3 regions of the Siccibacter colletis genome follow, and region 1 is predicted to be linked to each of the others. Evidence: predicted binding sites of a transcription regulator. Region 1 holds the regulator's gene; each other region holds the start of a gene.
The links. The regulator LexA, encoded in region 1, represses DNA repair genes until DNA is damaged. The targets are predictions, from matches to a motif close to TNCTGTATGTACATACAGNA.
Positions count from the first base shown of each region.

Region 2: the regulator LexA is predicted to act here: its motif matches at 2,615-2,634, upstream of KFZ77_RS11655 (YebG family protein).
Region 3: the regulator LexA is predicted to act here: its motif matches at 2,563-2,582, upstream of dinG (ATP-dependent DNA helicase DinG).

Region 1 is NZ_CP074352.1:3,702,483-3,708,353, forward strand. It holds gene zur (zinc uptake transcriptional repressor Zur) at 1-415, shown strand, start outside; gene KFZ77_RS17725 (CsbD family protein) at 492-701, opposite strand; gene dinF (MATE family efflux transporter DinF) at 931-2,250, opposite strand; gene lexA (transcriptional repressor LexA) at 2,331-2,939, opposite strand; gene KFZ77_RS17740 (diacylglycerol kinase) at 3,049-3,417, opposite strand; gene plsB (glycerol-3-phosphate 1-O-acyltransferase PlsB) at 3,548-5,871, shown strand, end outside.
Region 2 is NZ_CP074352.1:2,398,376-2,404,246, forward strand. It holds gene ptrB (oligopeptidase B) at 1-937, opposite strand, end outside; gene KFZ77_RS11645 (tellurite resistance TerB family protein) at 1,024-1,686, opposite strand; gene yebF (protein YebF) at 1,853-2,194, opposite strand; gene KFZ77_RS11655 (YebG family protein) at 2,270-2,599, opposite strand; gene purT (formate-dependent phosphoribosylglycinamide formyltransferase) at 2,736-3,914, shown strand; gene KFZ77_RS11665 (bifunctional 4-hydroxy-2-oxoglutarate aldolase/2-dehydro-3-deoxy-phosphogluconate aldolase) at 3,982-4,623, opposite strand; gene edd (phosphogluconate dehydratase) at 4,687-5,871, opposite strand, start outside.
Region 3 is NZ_CP074352.1:1,253,751-1,259,621, reverse strand. It holds gene ybiB (DNA-binding protein YbiB) at 1-365, opposite strand, end outside; gene dinG (ATP-dependent DNA helicase DinG) at 398-2,548, opposite strand; gene licT (BglG family transcription antiterminator LicT) at 2,852-3,706, shown strand; gene KFZ77_RS06060 (beta-glucoside-specific PTS transporter subunit IIABC) at 3,845-5,710, shown strand; gene KFZ77_RS06055 (glycoside hydrolase family 1 protein) at 5,721-5,871, shown strand, end outside.

The DNA.
Region 1 (5,871 bases):
GATGACGCTGCAAAAAGGGGCGATCAGCGCTTACGATCTGCTGGATTTGCTGCGCGAGAGCGAACCGCAGGCTAAGCCGCCCACCGTTTATCGTGCGCTGGATTTTCTGCTTGAGCAGGGGTTTGTGCATAAGGTGGAGTCCACCAACAGCTATGTACTGTGTCATCTGATCGATCAGCCGACCCATACTTCAGCAATGTACATATGCGATCGCTGTGGGCAGGTCAAAGAGCAGAGCGCAGATGGGGTAGAAGATATTCTCCAGGCCGTCGCGGCGCGGATGGGCTTTGCCTTACGGCACAATGTGATTGAAGCACACGGGTTGTGTTCTGGCTGTGTTGAAGTGGAAGCCTGCCGCCATCCTGGTGCATGCGACCATGACCATTCAGTGCAGGGAAAAAAGCGCGGGAAGTAGTGAAGGCGTTAAGTGGTACATCCTTGTACCTGGGCTGGGTAGGCCCCGAGGGTCAGCACAATTGAGTTAGCGTGCTTTACCAGCGATAGTTATGACGGGTTTCCCAGTCAGTAACCTGCTTGTCAGCCTCGTCTTTGCTGTTGCCGTAGCGCTCCTGGATCTTACCAACCAGCTGATCGCGCTTACCTTCAATGACAGTCATGTCATCGTCGGTCAATTTACCCCATTGTTCTTTCGCTTTACCTTTGAACTGTTTCCAGTTACCGCCGACTTCGTCTTTATTCATGATAATGTCCTCATCGTTCGGTTTATGAGATTGCGTTTATGAACCGTCCTGACATTCATCTCATTTCCTGCTGGACGTGATAATAATTGTAGACGAGCCTGCGGGAACGGGGCGGTGATTCGGAATATTTAACCATTTTCACTCCCGGGCGCATGAAAAATGACCATGAAAGGGCTGCAAAATCAGGAAGCTGGAGGCTGCTTAAAGCCCGGTAAAGGGATGTAACTGACTATGTAAACCAGCGGTCTTGTTGCCAGAAACGCCGCCACATCCAGCCCAGCGTCACCCCTCGCAGCGCCAGGAAGACGCACAGCGCCAGCCACAAACCATGATTACCCAGCAGCGGAAGTGACAGCAGCGTCAGGGCAAACCCCAGAGCGGCCAGCGCCATGCTGTTACGCATCTCACGGCCACGGGTGGCGCCAATGAACATACCGTCCAGCAAATAACACCAGACACCCACCAGCGGCAGCAGGATTTGCCACGGCAGATAGTGCCCGGCAAGCTGCCGCAGGCTGTCGATGGAGGTCAGCATGGCGACAATGGTGGAACCGAAACAGGCATAGACCAGGGCAAATGCCAGCGCGACAATCCCTGCCTGCCGGCAGGCGGCGCGCCAGACATCAAGCAGCGAGGAGCGATCGCGCGCGCCAAATGCGTGCCCGGAATGCGCTTCCACCGCATAGGCAAAACCGTCGAGCGCATAGGCCGTAAAAGTGAGGAGCGTCATCAGCACAGCATTCACCGCCACCACCTCGCCGCCCAGCCGCGCCCCAAGAACGGTAATGGAACCGAAGCAGAGCTGAAGCAGCAGCGACCGCAGCATAATGTCGCGGTTAAGCGCCAGCAGCTTACGCATATTCCCGCGCCATGCCGCTTTCAACATGGTTACGCTGACACCCCGCAACCGCAGGACTTTCCACGCCATCAGCAGGCCGATAAGGAAGGTGACATATTCGGCGATAACCGTTGAGAGCGCCGCGCCCTGCACGTTCATCTGCATCCCCATCACCAGCCACAGGTCGAGCACGATGTTGAGCAGGTTACCCACTACCAGCAGGATCACCGGTGCACGGGCATACTGCACGCCCAGCAACCACCCGAGCAGCACCAGATTTGCCAGCGAGGCGGGCGCGCTCAGCCAGCGGATCTCAAGAAAGCGGCGCGCCTGAAGCAGCACGTCGTCGCTACCACCGGTGATGTGCAGCGCAAGATTGATAAGCGGGGTACGCAGAAGAAAAATAGCGAAGCCGGCAATAAGCGCCAGCATCAGGGGCTGTACCAGCGCCCGCGCCAGCCCGGCGGGGTCTTTCGCACCGAACGCCTGGGCCGTCAGCCCGGTGGTGCTCATACGCAGGAACAGCAGCAGCATAAACAGGAAGCTGGTTGCCATTGACCCTACCGCCACGCCGCCAAGATAGGCTGCGCTGTCGAGATGACCAATCACCGCCGTATCCACCAGGCCAAGCAGCGGCACGGTGATATTCGAGAAGATCATTGGCAGCGCAAGACGCCACAACGCTTTATCAGTGGAGGAGAAGAACGACATGCTGCCCCGAACTGGTAATGAGGTCAGAAGGCTAACCTCACGGCAACACGCGGCACCATGAGGTTAAAATCAGAGGGAGATTACAGCCACTCGCCGTTGCGGATCACACCCACTGCCAGGCCTTCGATAGTGAAGCTCTGTTCGCGCAGGTCAACCACGATAGGATCGAAGTCGCTGTTTTCAGGCAACAGCTGAACGATGTTGCCCTGTTTTTTGAGACGTTTTACGGTCACTTCATCTTCGATACGCGCCACCACAACCTGGCCGTTACGCGCTTCTTCGGTTTTATGCACCGCCAGCAGATCGCCATCCATAATGCCGATGTCTTTCATCGACATCCCGCTGACACGCAGCAGAAAGTCTGCGCTCGGCTTGAACAGGGACGGGTCAACCTGATAGTGACCTTCGATATGCTGGGAGGCCAGCAGCGGTTCACCCGCCGCAACGCGACCAATCAGCGGCAGCCCTTCAGCTTCTTCAATGAGCAGACGAATGCCGCGCGATGCGCCTGAAACGATCTCAATGACGCCTTTACGCGCCAGCGCTTTCAGGTGCTCTTCCGCCGCGTTCGGGGAACGGAACCCCAAACGCGCTGCAATTTCCGCACGAGTAGGCGGCATGCCGGTCTGGCCGATATGATCCCGAATGAGATCGAACACCTCTTGCTGCCTGGTCGTTAACGCTTTCATTCCGCCCCCTGGGTGTATATACAGTTATGCTGTGAGTATATACAGTCAAAGGCGACTTTGGAACCACAAAATGCGCAAAAAACCAGACACACGGCCCGTTCTGGAAAGGTTATCGCAAATGCTGCCAAAGTAGCGTGCCCCAGGTGATAAGAGCGGTGATGATAGACAGCAGTACCGCACCGGACCCCATATCTTTGGCACGCCCGGAAAGCTCGTGGAATTCCGGCCCGATTCGGTCCACTACCGCCTCAATGGCGCTATTAAGGATTTCGACAATCATGACCAGCAAAACGGAACCGATCAGCAGAACGCGCGTGATGGCATCAACATCCAGCCAGCATGCAATCGCAATTGCCACAACTGCCGCGACGGCCTCCTGGCGGAAGGCGGCTTCATTTTTCCAGGCTGCGCGATACCCTTTCCAGGAGTAGCCTGCAGCTTTGATAATACGGGTTAACCCGGTGGTGTTATTCGCCATGAAAAGAAACCTTTTTGAATTCTGAGCGTCAATGCTTTTACGTCGCCTTCAGCGCAGCACAGAAATTCCCAACGGATTCTGATATTCTTGCGGCGCGATTGCATTATTAACCAGAGGCTTTACATCGTTTATGTCCGGTTGGCCACGAATTTACTACAAATTACTGAATTTACCATTAAGTGTCCTGGTAAAGACCAAGTCTATTCCGGCAGACCCCTGCGCCGAATTAGGGCTGGATACCTCTCGCCCTATTATGTATGTGCTGCCCTATAACTCTAAGGCAGATTTGCTGGCGCTGCGCGAACAATGCCTGGCGCATGATTTACCCGACCCGCTTGAACCGCTGGAAATCGACGGCGCTATTCTGCCGCGCTACGTGTTCATTCACAGCGGGCCGCGCGTGTTCACCTATTACACGCCGAAAGAAGAGTCTATTAAGCTCTTCCACGACTATCTGGATTTACACCGCAGCAACCCGAATCTCGATGTGCAGATGGTGCCGGTTTCGGTGATGTTTGGCCGCTCTCCGGGCCGCGAAAAGGGTGAGGTTAACCCGCCGCTGCGCATGCTGAACGGCATTCAGAAGTTCGTCGCTATCTCCTGGCTGGGGCGCGACAGCTTTGTGCGCTTCTCGCCGCCGGTTTCGCTGCGCCGCATGGCCACCGAGCACGGCACCGATAAAATTATCGCGCAAAAGCTGGCGCGCGTGGCGCGTATGCACTTTGCCCGCCAGCGTCTGGCCACCGTTGGCCCCCGCCTGCCGGTGCGTCAGGATCTGTTCAATAAGCTGCTGGCGTCAAAAGCGATTGCCCGTGCGGTAGAGGACGAAGCGCGTACCAAAAAGATCTCCCATGAAAAGGCGCAGCAGAATGCCGTCGCGCTGATGGAAGAGATCGCGGCTGACTTCTCCTATGAAGCTATTCGCGTGAGCGATCGCGTGCTGGGCTTTACCTGGAACCGTCTCTATCAGGGCATCAACGTTCATAACGCTGAGCGCGTACGTCAGCTGGCCCACGACGGTCACGAGATCGTCTATGTGCCCTGCCACCGCAGCCATATGGACTATCTGCTGCTCTCTTACGTGCTCTATCACCAGGGGCTGGTACCGCCACACATTGCTGCGGGCATCAACCTGAATTTCTGGCCCGCTGGCCCGATTTTCCGCCGTCTGGGCGCGTTCTTTATCCGTCGTACTTTTAAAGGCAACAAGCTCTATTCCACGGTGTTCCGTGAGTACCTCGGCGAACTGTTCAGCCGCGGCTACTCGGTTGAGTATTTCGTGGAAGGCGGACGCTCCCGTACCGGTCGCCTACTGGATCCGAAAACCGGCACGCTTTCGATGACCATTCAGGCGATGCTGCGCGGCGGCACGCGTCCGATTACGCTGGTGCCGATTTACATCGGCTACGAGCACGTCATGGAAGTGGGCACCTATGCCAAAGAGCTGCGCGGCGCTACGAAAGAGAAAGAGAGCCTGCTGCAGATGGTGCGCGGGCTGAGCAAGCTGCGCAATCTCGGCCAGGGCTATGTCAACTTCGGCGAGCCGATGTCGCTGACCTCATGGCTGAATGATAACGTGCCGGAGTGGCGCGAATCGGTTGACCCGATCGAAGCGATACGTCCGGCGTGGCTGACGCCAACCGTCAACGGCATTGCCAGTGAACTGATGGTGCGCATCAACAACGCCGGTGCGGCTAACGCCATGAACCTCTGCTGCACAGCCCTGCTTGCGTCACGCCAGCGTTCGCTGACCCGCGAACAGCTTACCGAGCAGCTGAACTGCTATCTCAGCCTGCTGCGTAACGTGCCGTATGCCGCGGACGCGACCGTGCCTGCTGCCACCGCCGATGAGCTTATCGATCACGCGCTGCAGATGAACAAGTTCGAAGTTGAGAAAGATACCATCGGCGACATCATCATCCTGCCGCGCGAGCAGGCAGTGCTGATGACGTACTACCGTAACAACATTCTGCACATGCTGGTGCTGCCATCGCTGATTGCCGCGATTGTTACCCAGCACCGCAACATCAGCCGTGAAACGCTGCTGAGCCAGATTGAAGTTATCTATCCGATGCTGAAAACCGAGCTGTTCCTGCGCTGGGATAAATCAGAGCTGGGTGGCGTCATTGATGCCCTGCTGGAAGAGATGCTGCAGCAGGGGTTAATCGTCGCCAACGGCGAGCAGCTTCAGCTTAATCCGGCACGCTCACGCACGCTGCAGCTGCTGGCTGCCGGGGTGCGGGAAACGCTTCAGCGCTACGCCATTACCTTCTGGCTGCTGAGCGCTAACCCGGCGATCAACCGCGGTACGCTGGAAAAAGAGAGCCGTACCGTGGCTCAGCGCCTGTCGGTGCTGCACGGCATCAACGCGCCGGAGTTCTTCGACAAAGCGGTCTTCAGCACGCTGGTGCTGACGCTGCGCGACGAAGGTTACATCAGCGATACCGGAGATGC
Region 2 (5,871 bases), 1.3 Mb from region 1:
GCGCCGGGATCAGCACTTCCCAGCGCGCTTCGTCACGCACTCTGGTGCGGTACAGACCGAAGTTTTTGCCGTCGCGGTTCGAGCGCAGGTAAAAGGTATGCTGATAGTGGTCGAGGCTGTATTCGTGATCTTTGCGGCGCGCGAGGAAGCATTGTGGCTGCGCGTCGGGCAGCTCGGCATCCAGCAGCAGCACTTCGCTGGTGGTGGCGCTGTTAAGGTAGATCTGGATGAAATGTCGGGAGGTGGTTTTGTGCAGGCTGACGTAGAAAGTGTCGTCCTTCTCTTCATAAACCAGCTCATCCCACTTCGACGGCGTGCCGATGGTATGACGCCACACCTGATACGGCAGCAGCGTGGTGGCATGCTTACGCACGTAATAGAGCGTGGTGGAGTCGTTGGCCCAGACAAAGCTCGGCGAGACGTTCTCCAGCATTTCGGGATACCAGTTTCCGGTTTCCAGATTACGAAAACGCAGGCCGTACTGGCGGCGGGAGAGGAAATCTTCCGCCAGCGCCATGATGCTGTTATCGGGCGTAATTGACAGGCCACCAAGGGTGTAGAACTCACTGTGGGCCGCGCGCTTGTTGGAATCCAGCAGCAGCTCCCAGTCATCCCATTCTGAACACGTCACCGACTGACGCTGATAGATCGCATACTCGCAGCCGGTTTCATACACGTGCCGGTAGCGATACCCGTTGTTCACGTAGGGGGCGGAGACGTCGCGCTGGGGGATGCGGTCAACCATCTCCTTGAGTAAACGGTCCTGCAGCGCCTGCTGCGTGGTCATGATATCGCGCCCGTAATCGTTCTCCTGGTGCAGATACTCCAGCACTTCCGGCTGCGAACGCGTGTCGTCGCGCAGCCAGAAGTAATTGTCGATACGGGTGTCGCCATGCTCGGTGAGCGCATGGGGGATTTTTCTCGCTTTTGGTGGCATGTCATTTTTCTTTTGCGTTTAACACCCTGTAAGGGTGGCAAAACCCACGCGTGATGCAAGCGAAACATGACATTTAGCCGAAAGGATTACCCCGGCAGCGCCTGTTTTTGCTGTTTCAGATCCTGCTCGATGCTGGTACGCACGTCCTGCGGGATCTTCAGCTCGTCGCCGAGCGCGTTGAGGTAGCTGCGCTCCATAAAGTGATCGATATCGATGGCGGCACAGCTCAGGAAGTACACCTCCAGCGCTTCTTCTTCATTCTGAATGCCGCTGGCGATGCGTTTTGGATCCAGCGGCTGCTCAATGGCCTGCTGGATCAGCACCCGTCCCTGCTGCTCAACGCCAGCCTCACGCAGCTGCTGCTCAATGGCCTGACGCTCCTGGTCGTCGATATGCCCGTCGCTCTTCGCAGCAAATACCAGCGCGAGGATCAGGCGCTCAGTGCGCACGTCCAGCGGCGAATGATGCTGGCCGTAGCCCGGTTCATCCTGATGCGCAGCGCGCACTTTGTCTTTGTACTTATTCCACAGTACGGTGCCCGCCACCGCCCCGCCGCCCATTAGCAGCGCGCTGCCGGCATATTTGGTTAATAGCTTACGCGATGAGGAGTTCGCCACCAGCAGCCCCGCGAGGCCGCCCAACGCGCCGGGCATGTACTTGCTGTAACCCTGTTCTTTGCCGCCGGACTGCTGGGTAGCGGATTTCGCCTGACCCAGAACGGACTGAAGCTGTTTCAACCATTGAGACATCGTTTTTCCCCGTTAATGCATATGTTTAACCGAGGGTAAGTGACCGAGCGTCAAGAAATGTCGGGGTTGAGCAAGGAAGGGAAAATTATTGCCTGCTGACCAGGCAAAGCAGTGTCGCGCCGCCAGGAGGCAGAAACAACACAGGCAGCCGGGGCTGCCTGAGGGTTCAGTGCTGATAGCGGGCGGTGCCTTTGCGGCAGTCGATAGTGACCCGGTACTGAATGTCGGTGTTTTTACCGCGTACCGTCAGCGGCACCTGCCAGGTGTCGTCTTCCCCGCGAACTTCTTTGGGGTTTACCCAGGCAACCGGATCGGCCTGGCCGAGAATGCGCTGGTCATCAGCCCAGCGCGGGATACGGTTTTGCTGATAGTCGCGCTTCACGCTCGACGCGATGGTTGCGGCATCGCTGCCTTCGCAGCGCGGAAAGCTCACATCGTGAGCGGGCGCGGCCAGAGCCGGGGCGCTGCACAGTGCCAGCAGCCCCATAAATAGCGTTCCTGTTTTGATCATGCTGTTCTCCTGTCAGTACGTTCAGAAAAAGCATGGCCGAAAACCTTAGTAACGCCAGTGTCTCTGGTCTGATTATGCCGCTTTGATTGGCTTCACGTCGGCAGAAGGCGCATCAGCGCTGGCCTTTTTACGTGATGCCGGGGCCGCTTTTTCTGACGCGTCGCTCTCCGGCAGCTTGCCGGTTTTGATGATCGCGCTCAGGGCGTCACGCTGCTCGGCCAGCCACATCGCCAGCGCTTCGTTCTGGTCATCTTCCAGCTTCAGCGGGCTCTCCTGTAACCAGTCGCCAAGCACTTCTGCCAGATCGAGCATTTTGTCGTAAGCGTCAGCATCTTTTTTATTGGCAAAAGACATCTTTTCCTCACCTTCGCGGACAACTACATATTTAATTTCAACGGTCATTTTGCAGCCTCGCATCACTGTATTTATATACAGTATAAACCTTCATCGCCCTGTGATGCAACCGTAAAATCACTGCCAACGCAAACGTTTTCGTTTATACTGCGCCGGTCTTTTTTTCACATCAGGATACAGGGTTATGGCTAAGTTGGGTACGGCGCTGCGCCCCGCAGCTACGCGGGTAATGCTTTTGGGATCGGGTGAACTGGGTAAGGAAGTCGCGATTGAGTGTCAGCGCCTGGGCATCGAAGTAATTGCCGTGGATCGCTACCCTGACGCCCCGGCCATGCACGTCGCCCACCGCAGCCATGTCATCAATATGCTTGATGCTGCCGCACTCAAAGCGCTGGTTGAGCAGGAAAAACCGCACTACATCGTGCCGGAGATCGAGGCCATCGCGACCGATATGCTGGTGGAGCTGGAGCAGGCCGGGCAGCACGTCGTACCGACCGCACGCGCCACACAGCTCACCATGAACCGGGAAGGCATTCGTCGTCTCGCGGCTGAAGCGCTGGCGATCCCTACCTCAAGCTATCAGTTTGCCGACAGCGAAAGCGCCTTTCGTGCGGCAGTGGACACCATCGGTCTGCCCTGCATCGTAAAACCGGTGATGAGCTCTTCCGGGAAAGGACAGAGCTTTATCCGTCGCGCAGACCAGCTGGCGCAGGCGTGGGTATACGCGCAACAGGGCGGCCGCGCCGGGGCCGGGCGGGTTATCGTGGAAGGCGTGGTCGATTTCGATTTTGAGATCACCCTGCTCACCGTCAGCGCGGTAGATGGCGTTCATTTCTGCGCGCCGGTGGGCCATCGTCAGGAGGACGGCGACTATCGCGAGTCCTGGCAGCCGCAGCAGATGAGCGAGCTGGCGCTGGCGCGAGCTCAGGAAATGGCGCGAAAAGTCGTTCTGGCGCTCGGTGGCTACGGCCTGTTTGGCGTGGAGCTGTTTATCTGTGGCGATGAAGTCATTTTCAGCGAAGTGTCGCCGCGCCCGCATGATACCGGCATGGTGACCCTGATTTCACAGGATCTCTCCGAGTTCGCATTGCACGTGCGCGCCTTTACCGGGTTGCCGATCGGCGGTATTCGTCAGTATGGCCCCTCCGCGTCCGCCGTCATTCTGCCGCAGCTGACCAGCGATAACCTGACGTACGGGAATCTGGAGCAGGCGCTGGGTGCTAGTGTCCAGCTGCGCCTGTTCGGCAAGCCGGAGATCAACGGCACGCGCCGTCTCGGCGTGGCCCTCGCCGCCGCCGACAGCGTGGAAGAGGCAGTTGTGCGCGCCAGAACGGCTGCCGCGGCCGTGGTGGTGCAGGGATAAAAAAAGCCCGGCTGCATGGCCGGGCTGATGATATTGAGGCGAGTGGCAGATGCCCTCGCCTTTTTTATTACTGCTGCGCGCCAGCGACCGCTTCACGCGCCAGGGTGGTGATGCGATCGTAATCGCCGCTTTCCAGCGCGTCAGCCGGCACCAGCCAGGAGCCGCCGATGCACAGCACGCTTTTCAGCGCCAGGTAATCACGGTAGTTAGCCGGGGAGATACCGCCGGTCGGGCAGAAACGCACCTGGGAGAACGGCCCTGCGATAGCCTGCAGCGCTTTGGTGCCGCCGTTCGCTTCCGCCGGGAAGAATTTGAACTCTTTCAGACCGTAGTCCATGCCCAGCATCAGCTCAGACACGGTGCTGATGCCAGGGATCAGCGGGATGGTGCCTTCGGTAGCCGCTTTCAGCAGCGGTTCGGTGAGGCCCGGACTGATGGCGAACTGTGCACCCGCTTCGGTGACCTCTGCCAGCTGCTTCGCGTTCAGCACGGTGCCCGCGCCGATGATGGCATCCGGCACTTCTTTAGCAATCAGGCGAATCGCTTCCAGCGCGCACTCGGTCCGCAGGGTCACTTCCAGCACGCGCACGCCGCCAGCGACCAGCGCTTTTGCCATCGGTACAGCGTGTTCGAGTTTGTTAATGACGATGACAGGGACAACCGGGCCTGAGGTAAGGATTGCTTCGGCACTTGTTTTCCAGTTTTTCATTCAGATTTACTCCCGCCAGTTTTAATTAATTCATCTGTGTCCGGCGCATCGTTGCGCCGGGAATTATTCAAAAGTAATACAGGTTGCGCCCTGTTCCGCGCCAGATAACTTCTCGCGTAACGCGCCAAACAGCTCACGTCCGGTGCCGACACGCATCGCGCTCAGATCCGGCACAAAGGCTTCACGGGCCGCCAGTTCGGCGTCGTCCACCAGCAGCGTCAGCTCGCCGGTCTGCCCGTTAACGCGAATGAGGTCGCCGTCGCGCACCTTCGCCAGCATCCCGCCGCCGTAGGCTTCAGGCGTGACGTGGATAGCGGAAGGTACCTTACCGGATGCGCCAGAGAGTCGTCCATCGGTAACTAACGCAATTTTGAAACAGCGGTCCAATAATACACCAAGTGGCGGCATGAGTTTATGTAATTCTGGCATCCCGTTCGCTTTTGGCCCCTGATGACGAACCACCACCACGCAATCGCGGTCCAGCAGACCCGCTTCAAAGGCGGGCAGCACGTCGTGCTGGCTTTCGAATACCACCGCCGGGGCTTCAATAATCTGGTTCTCCACCGGCACCGCCGAAGTTTTCATTACCGCGCGCCCGAGGTTGCCGCTCAGCACTTTGGTGCCGCCGTGGCGCGAGAACGGTTTTTCAATGGTGGCGATAATCTCGCTGTCGAGCGAGGCTTCTGCCCCCTCGCGCCAGTCGAGCTGGCCGTTGTTGAGCCACGGCTCCAGGGTATAACGACGCAGGCCAAACCCGGCCACGGTGTTGACGTCCTCGTGCAGTAACCCGCCCTTGAGCAGCTCGCGGATCAACACCGGCACGCCGCCGGCGGCCTGGAAGTGGTTGATGTCCGCGGGGCCGTTGGGATAGAGCCGCGCCATCAGCGGCACCACGTCCGACAGCTCGGAAATGTCATCCCAGTTGATAATGATGCCCGCCGCGCGCGCCATCGCCACCAGGTGCATGGTGTGGTTGGTGGAGCCGCCGGTGGCCAGCAGGGCGACAATGCCGTTAACCACCACTTTTTCATCGACCATTTTGCCGATCGGCATCCACTCATTACCGTTCCCGGTGAGGCGCGTCACCTGGCGTGCCGCTGCGCAGGTCAGCGCTTCGCGCAGTTCGGCATCCGGGTGAACGAACGACGAGCCGGGCAGCTGCATTCCCATAAACTCCACCACCATCTGGTTGGTGTTGGCGGTGCCGTAGAAGGTACAGGTGCCGGGAGCATGGTAGGAAGCGGCTTC
Region 3 (5,871 bases), 1.6 Mb from region 1:
GTGCCGTCATGGCTGACCCCGTGCACCAGCACCGGAAAACCGAGGCGGTTGAGCAACAGCGCCAGCAGCGGCGTCAGGTTGGCCTGCTTACGCGCTCCGTTGTAGGTGGGAATGACGATCGGCATCGGTTTGCCCGGCGGCGGCGTCAGGCGCACGGTCTGCTGCTGCATCGCCTCGTAAAAGCCGCGCAGCTCTGCTTCCCCTTCCCCTTTGATGCGCAGCGCAATCAGCACGCCGCCCAGCTCCAGCTCCGGCACCTCGCCGTTCAGCATATGGGTATAGAGCGCGCGCGCTGTGTCGATATCCAGATCCCGGGCATGGTTCTTGCCGCGGCCGATTTCTTTAATGATTGAGCGGTAATCCATCCGTCACTCCTTACGTCGTGCTGTTTGCGTATTCAGCGCCGACGAGGGCGGCGCGCTGCTTTTTTTGGCTCAGCCTTCACTATAACGTCTGGTGCCTCAGGCTGGGAAACAGGAAATACCGGCAGCGCGTTCAGCAGGCGCTGCCCGTAGCCTTTGGTAAACAGGCGCTTGTCATAAATGATCACCTCGCCCCAGCATTCGTGGCTGCGGATAAGCCGCCCTACCTGCTGGATAAGATTGAAGGAGGCGCTCGGCAGGCTCTGTACTTCAAACGGATAGCGGTTAAGGCTTTTCAGCCACTCCCCTTCGGTGATCACCACCGGGCTGTCCACCGGCGGGAAGGCAATTTTATGGATATGCACCTGGGTGAGCAGCTCGCCTTTCAGATCCAGCCCTTCAGCAAAGGACTGTAGCCCCACCAGCACGCTGCGCTCACCGCCCTGCACGCGCTTGCGGTGCAGCTCTACCAGCCGGTAACGCGGCTGATCGCCCTGCACCAGCAGCATCAGGCGCAGGTCGGTCACGTGGGTGAGAAACTGCTGCATGGCGCGCCCGCTGGCAAACAGCACCAGCATCCCTTTGTGCTCGCCTTTTTCGACTTCCTGGCGGAAGAAGGCCGCCATTTCGGCAATATGGTGCGCTTCGTGCTCCAGCAGCGGTTCGTAGCGCATACGGGGAATGACAATCCGCCCCTGATCGACATGATTAAACGGCGAATCAAGGCTGATAAAGCGGTCGCCCGCCTTCTCGCGCAGGCCGCTCATCTCCTGCAGACGTGAAAAACTGTTGAGCGAGCGCAGGGTCGCGGAGGTGACCACCACATGCGGCACGCTGCGCCAGAGCAGCTTTTCCAGCTGGTCGGCAACGCGAATGCCGACGCAGTGGAACCACATATGCAGCTGGCCGTCGCGCAGCTCGCGGGTCACCCACTTCGACACCGGCGCACCGGACGCCTGGGCCAGCGAGGCCAGCCGCCAGAGCTTGCTCTGCGCCTCGAAGTGGCCGAGGGCGCGGTTCATCTGCAGCAGCACCCGGTGCAGACGCACAATATCGTGGCTGCCGGTCTTCTCGCTGAGATCGTTGAGGAACAGCTCCGCCAGGCCGCGCAGCGATTCGGTAAGCTTCGCCAGCCGCTGGCAAATCTCCATGATCTCAGCCGGCAGTTCGCCCATCGCAAACCGGTACTCCGCCTCGCTGCCCGCCGGCAGATAAAGGCCCAGAATACTGTTCAGGGAGCCGATAAGTTCGGCCAGCTCCTCGCAGTGCGCGTTCAGCCGCTCGGGATTCGCCAGCGGCGGCAGGGTTTTCGGGCGGAACTGCTCCACGCAGGTCGCCACCAGTTTCGCAAACAGATCGAGCTGCAGCCGCGCCCAGGGAGCGGTGATCTCGGCGCTCATCTCCAGCGCATCGCGCGCCACGTCCGGGACGTGATGCCCTTCATCCAGCACCAGCAGCAGGTTTTTCGGCTCCGGCAGCACCGCTTCGCTCTCCAGCGCCGCCATCACCAGCGCGTGGTTGGCCACCACCACTTCCGCCTCCTGGATTTCACGCCGCGCCACGAAAAACGGGCATTCGCGATAGTAGTGGCAGTTGCGGTTCAGGCAGCTCGCTTTATCGGTGCTGAGCCGCATCCACAGCTTGTCGTCGATCGCCTGATCGGTGTGATCGCGCAGGCCGTCCCACTTATAGCTGTCGAGATCGGCTTTCAGCTTTGCGCAGCGCTGCTGCTCTTCTTTGCTGTTCGGCGTCAGCTCGTCATCAAGAAATGCCAGCAGATCGCCCTGCGCCAGGCTGTCGGTGGAGAGCGCAGCGAGGTTGCGCGGGCAGACGTAGCGCCCGCGTCCGAAAGCGGCGGTGAACTTCAGGTCCGGGATAATCTTGCGCAGCAGGGGTAAATCCTTGCTGAAGATCTGGTCCTGCAACGCCACGTTAGCGGTGCTCACCACCAAGGTTTTCTGCTCGTCCCGGGCAATGGCGATGCCGGGGATCAGATAGGAGAGGGTTTTACCGACGCCGGTAGGCGCTTCGATCGCCAGATGCCGCCCTTCATCCCCGGCCAGCGTTTTCGCCACTTCAGCAATCATCTGCCGCTGCGGCGCGCGGGGGATAAAATCGGGGATCTGCTGTTGCAGCGCCTTGTACCAGGCGGCAATTTGCGCTTTATGCGCGCTCAAAAGGGCCATCGGGAAACCTGAGATACTGTATAAACAGCCACTATTGTGGCATTTTTTAGCCCGCAGGTTGACCTTTTTTTAGCACGGCGCGGCGAAAACATTGAGCGCATTAATTCGCAGAGCTGATCACATTTCAGAGGTAAATATATTCTTTCCGCGTCCCCTGCGTTGACCGATTATCAGACGAGTGTTAGGTTTTTTATCAGTGCATTAACTTGTTACCGTTCGGCGGGCAAAACCTGAATGCAGCTTGCGGGAGACTTTCCGTAATCTGTATTTATGTTTTGCCCGTTTTGTTTTCAGGAGCCGTCGATGTTCATTAAGCAAATCCTTAATAACAATGTCGTCAGCGTGGTGGATGAACAGGGTCAGGAGCTGATCCTCACCGGGCGCGGATTAGGTTTTTCAGCCTCGGCGGGAGAACAGGTTAATATGGCGAAAATAGAGAAAACGTTTCGCCTGCACGACGACAAAATATCGGCCCGGTTTAAAGCGCTGGCAGATGAAATACCGCTGGAAATATTGCAGCTCACCGATGATATCGTGGCGCTGGCGCGCTCTGCCCTGCCGCATAAATTAAGTGAAGGGCTGTATATCAGCCTGAGCGATCATTTGCATTACGCCCTGCAACGCAGTCATGACGCGTTGACGCTGCATAATCCGTTGCAGTGGGAAGTGCGCCATTTTTATCAGGCAGAATATGGCGTCGGCCAGCAGGCACTGGCGCTGATAGCCGCCCGCACCGGCACGCTATTACCGGATGCTGAGGCCTGCAGTATCGCGCTGCATATCGTTAACGCCGGGCTGAGCACCACCACGGCGAAAACCGGCCAGATCACCCAGCTTATTTATCAGGTGCAGAACATCGTCAAATACTGGTTTCGGGTTAAGCCGGATGAGGAGAGCCTGAATTACCAGCGTTTTATTACCCACCTGAAATTTTTTGCTCAACGGGTAGTAGAAGGCGAGATTGTCGATAATGACGATGCGGAACTGTTTGCGATGGTGCAGCAGCGCTATAAAAAAACCGTCGCCTGCGTTGAGGCCATTAATGATTTTGTGCAGAAGAATTATCACCACGCGATGAGCCAGTCGGAGAAATTATATCTGACGGTGCATATCGATAACGTGATTAAAAGAATGACGCCCGCAGATACCGGGGCGTAATACCCGGGAGTAATCCCACTAATTCCGTTCAGGCTTGTTACTGTTCAATCAGGCAAACCCCAGAGGAAGCAAGACGACCGGCAGACCCGGCGATTGTTTAACACGGCGTTATTTCGCCGTGGATCTGGAGGAATGACCATGCACTATTCCCATACCGCGCAGCAGATTATTACGCGCATTGGCGGGGCCGAAAATATCGTCTCGCTGTTCCACTGCATTACCCGGCTGCGCTTTGAGCTGCGCGACATGAGCCTGGCGGATCGGGCTGCGCTCGACAACACCGATGGCGTCATGGGGGTCAACATCTCCGGCGATCAGTATCAGCTGATCATCGGTAACGAGGTGGCCCCGCTGTGCGACGCGATCCTTGACCAGCTTCCCCACCTGCGCGAGGCAGCACCCGCCCCTGCGGACGACGCGCCGCGCAAACGCCGCAACCCGGTGTCGGTGGTGCTGGAGGGGCTGTCCGGCATCTTTTCCCCCATCATTCCCGCCATTGCCGGCGCAGGTATCCTCAAGGGGGTGCTCTCGCTGCTGGTGGCCCTCAACTGGCTCGATGTCAGCAACCAGAGCTACCAGATCCTGGCGGCCATCAGCGACGGCGTGTTTTTCTTTATGCCGCTGGTGCTGGCCTTCAGCGCCGGTCACAAATTTGGTGCTAACCCCTACGTGGCGGTGGCGATGGCCGCAGCGCTGTTTCACCCCAACCTGACCACACTGTTCGCCGCCGGCGACCCCATCGCCTTCTTCGGCCTGCCGGTTGCGCCCGTTTCCTACGCCTCGTCAGTGATCCCGATCCTGCTGGCGGTCTGGCTGCTGAGCTACGTAGAACGCGCGGTTGACCGCGTGATGCCCGGGGCGCTGAAAACCATGTTCGTGCCTCTGCTGTCGCTGGTGATCGTGACGCCCGTTACGCTGATAACTATCGGCCCGCTCGGCATCTGGCTTGGCAACGCGCTGTCGGGCGGCATCCTGTGGCTGGTGGCCAACATGGGAATACTGGCGGGCGTACTGGTGGGCGGTACCCTGTCGCTGATGATCATTACCGGTATGCACTACGTGCTGGTGCCGGTGATGATCAACAACATCAGCCGGCTCGGCTATGACCCGTTCAAGATCCTGTTTTACGTTGCCAACCTCGGCCAGGCCGGGGCGGCGTTCGGCGTCTTTCTGCGCTCGCGTAACAAAAAGACCAGAACTCTTGCGCTCTCCACCAGCTTCAGCGCCTCGCTGGGGATTACCGAGCCGGCGATGTACGGCATCAATATTCGCTTTAAGCGCCCATTCGCCTGCGCCCTGGCGGGCGGAGCCTGCGGCGGGGCGTTCGCGATGGCGATGGGGGTAAAGACCTATGCCTTTGCCCTGAGCGGTCTGTCCGGTATTCCGGCCCTGGTCGGCCCCACCTTCCTGTGGGCGCTGGCGAGCCTGGGGATCTCCTTCACCGTGGCCGCCCTGCTCACCGTGGTGGTTGGCTTTGAGGAGGAGGCGCAGCCGGATACCGCTGCGCAGCAGGCGGGCGCACCGCTACCGCTTGCTGCCCGGGATGAGCAGATCTTCGCGCCGGTGAGCGGCCAGCTGCTGCCGCTCGACCGCCTGAGCGACCCGGTGTTTGCCGATGAGATTTTTGGCAAGGGCATCGCCATCGTCCCGGACAGCGGGGAGCTGCGATCCCCGGTTAATGGCCGGGTGGAGTCGGTGTTTGATACCCGCCACGCCCTGACGCTGCGAAGCGACAGCGGTGCCGAGGTGCTGATCCACATCGGTATCGACACCGTGAAGCTCGGCGGCGCTGGCTTTACCAGTTATATCCGCGAGGGGGAATTCGTCGAGGTCGGCCAGCCGCTGATCGGTTTCGACCTTGAAGCCCTGCGCGCGCAGCACATCGACCCCAGCGTGATTGTGATTGTCACTAATAGCGACGAATACGGCGATATCACCCCGGTAAAACAGGGCGGTATCGGCATCAATGAAGCCTGTCTGACACTTACCGCACCGGCGGTATAAGGAAAACACCATGACAATGTCGAAAGCCTTTCCGGAAGGATTTTTATGGGGCGGTGCCACCGCCGCTAACCAGCTGGAAGGGGCGTGGAACGCAGACGGCAAAGGGCTGTCCGTGTCTGACGTCTACACCTTTGACGTCACGACGCCAAAAGCGCGCTGGC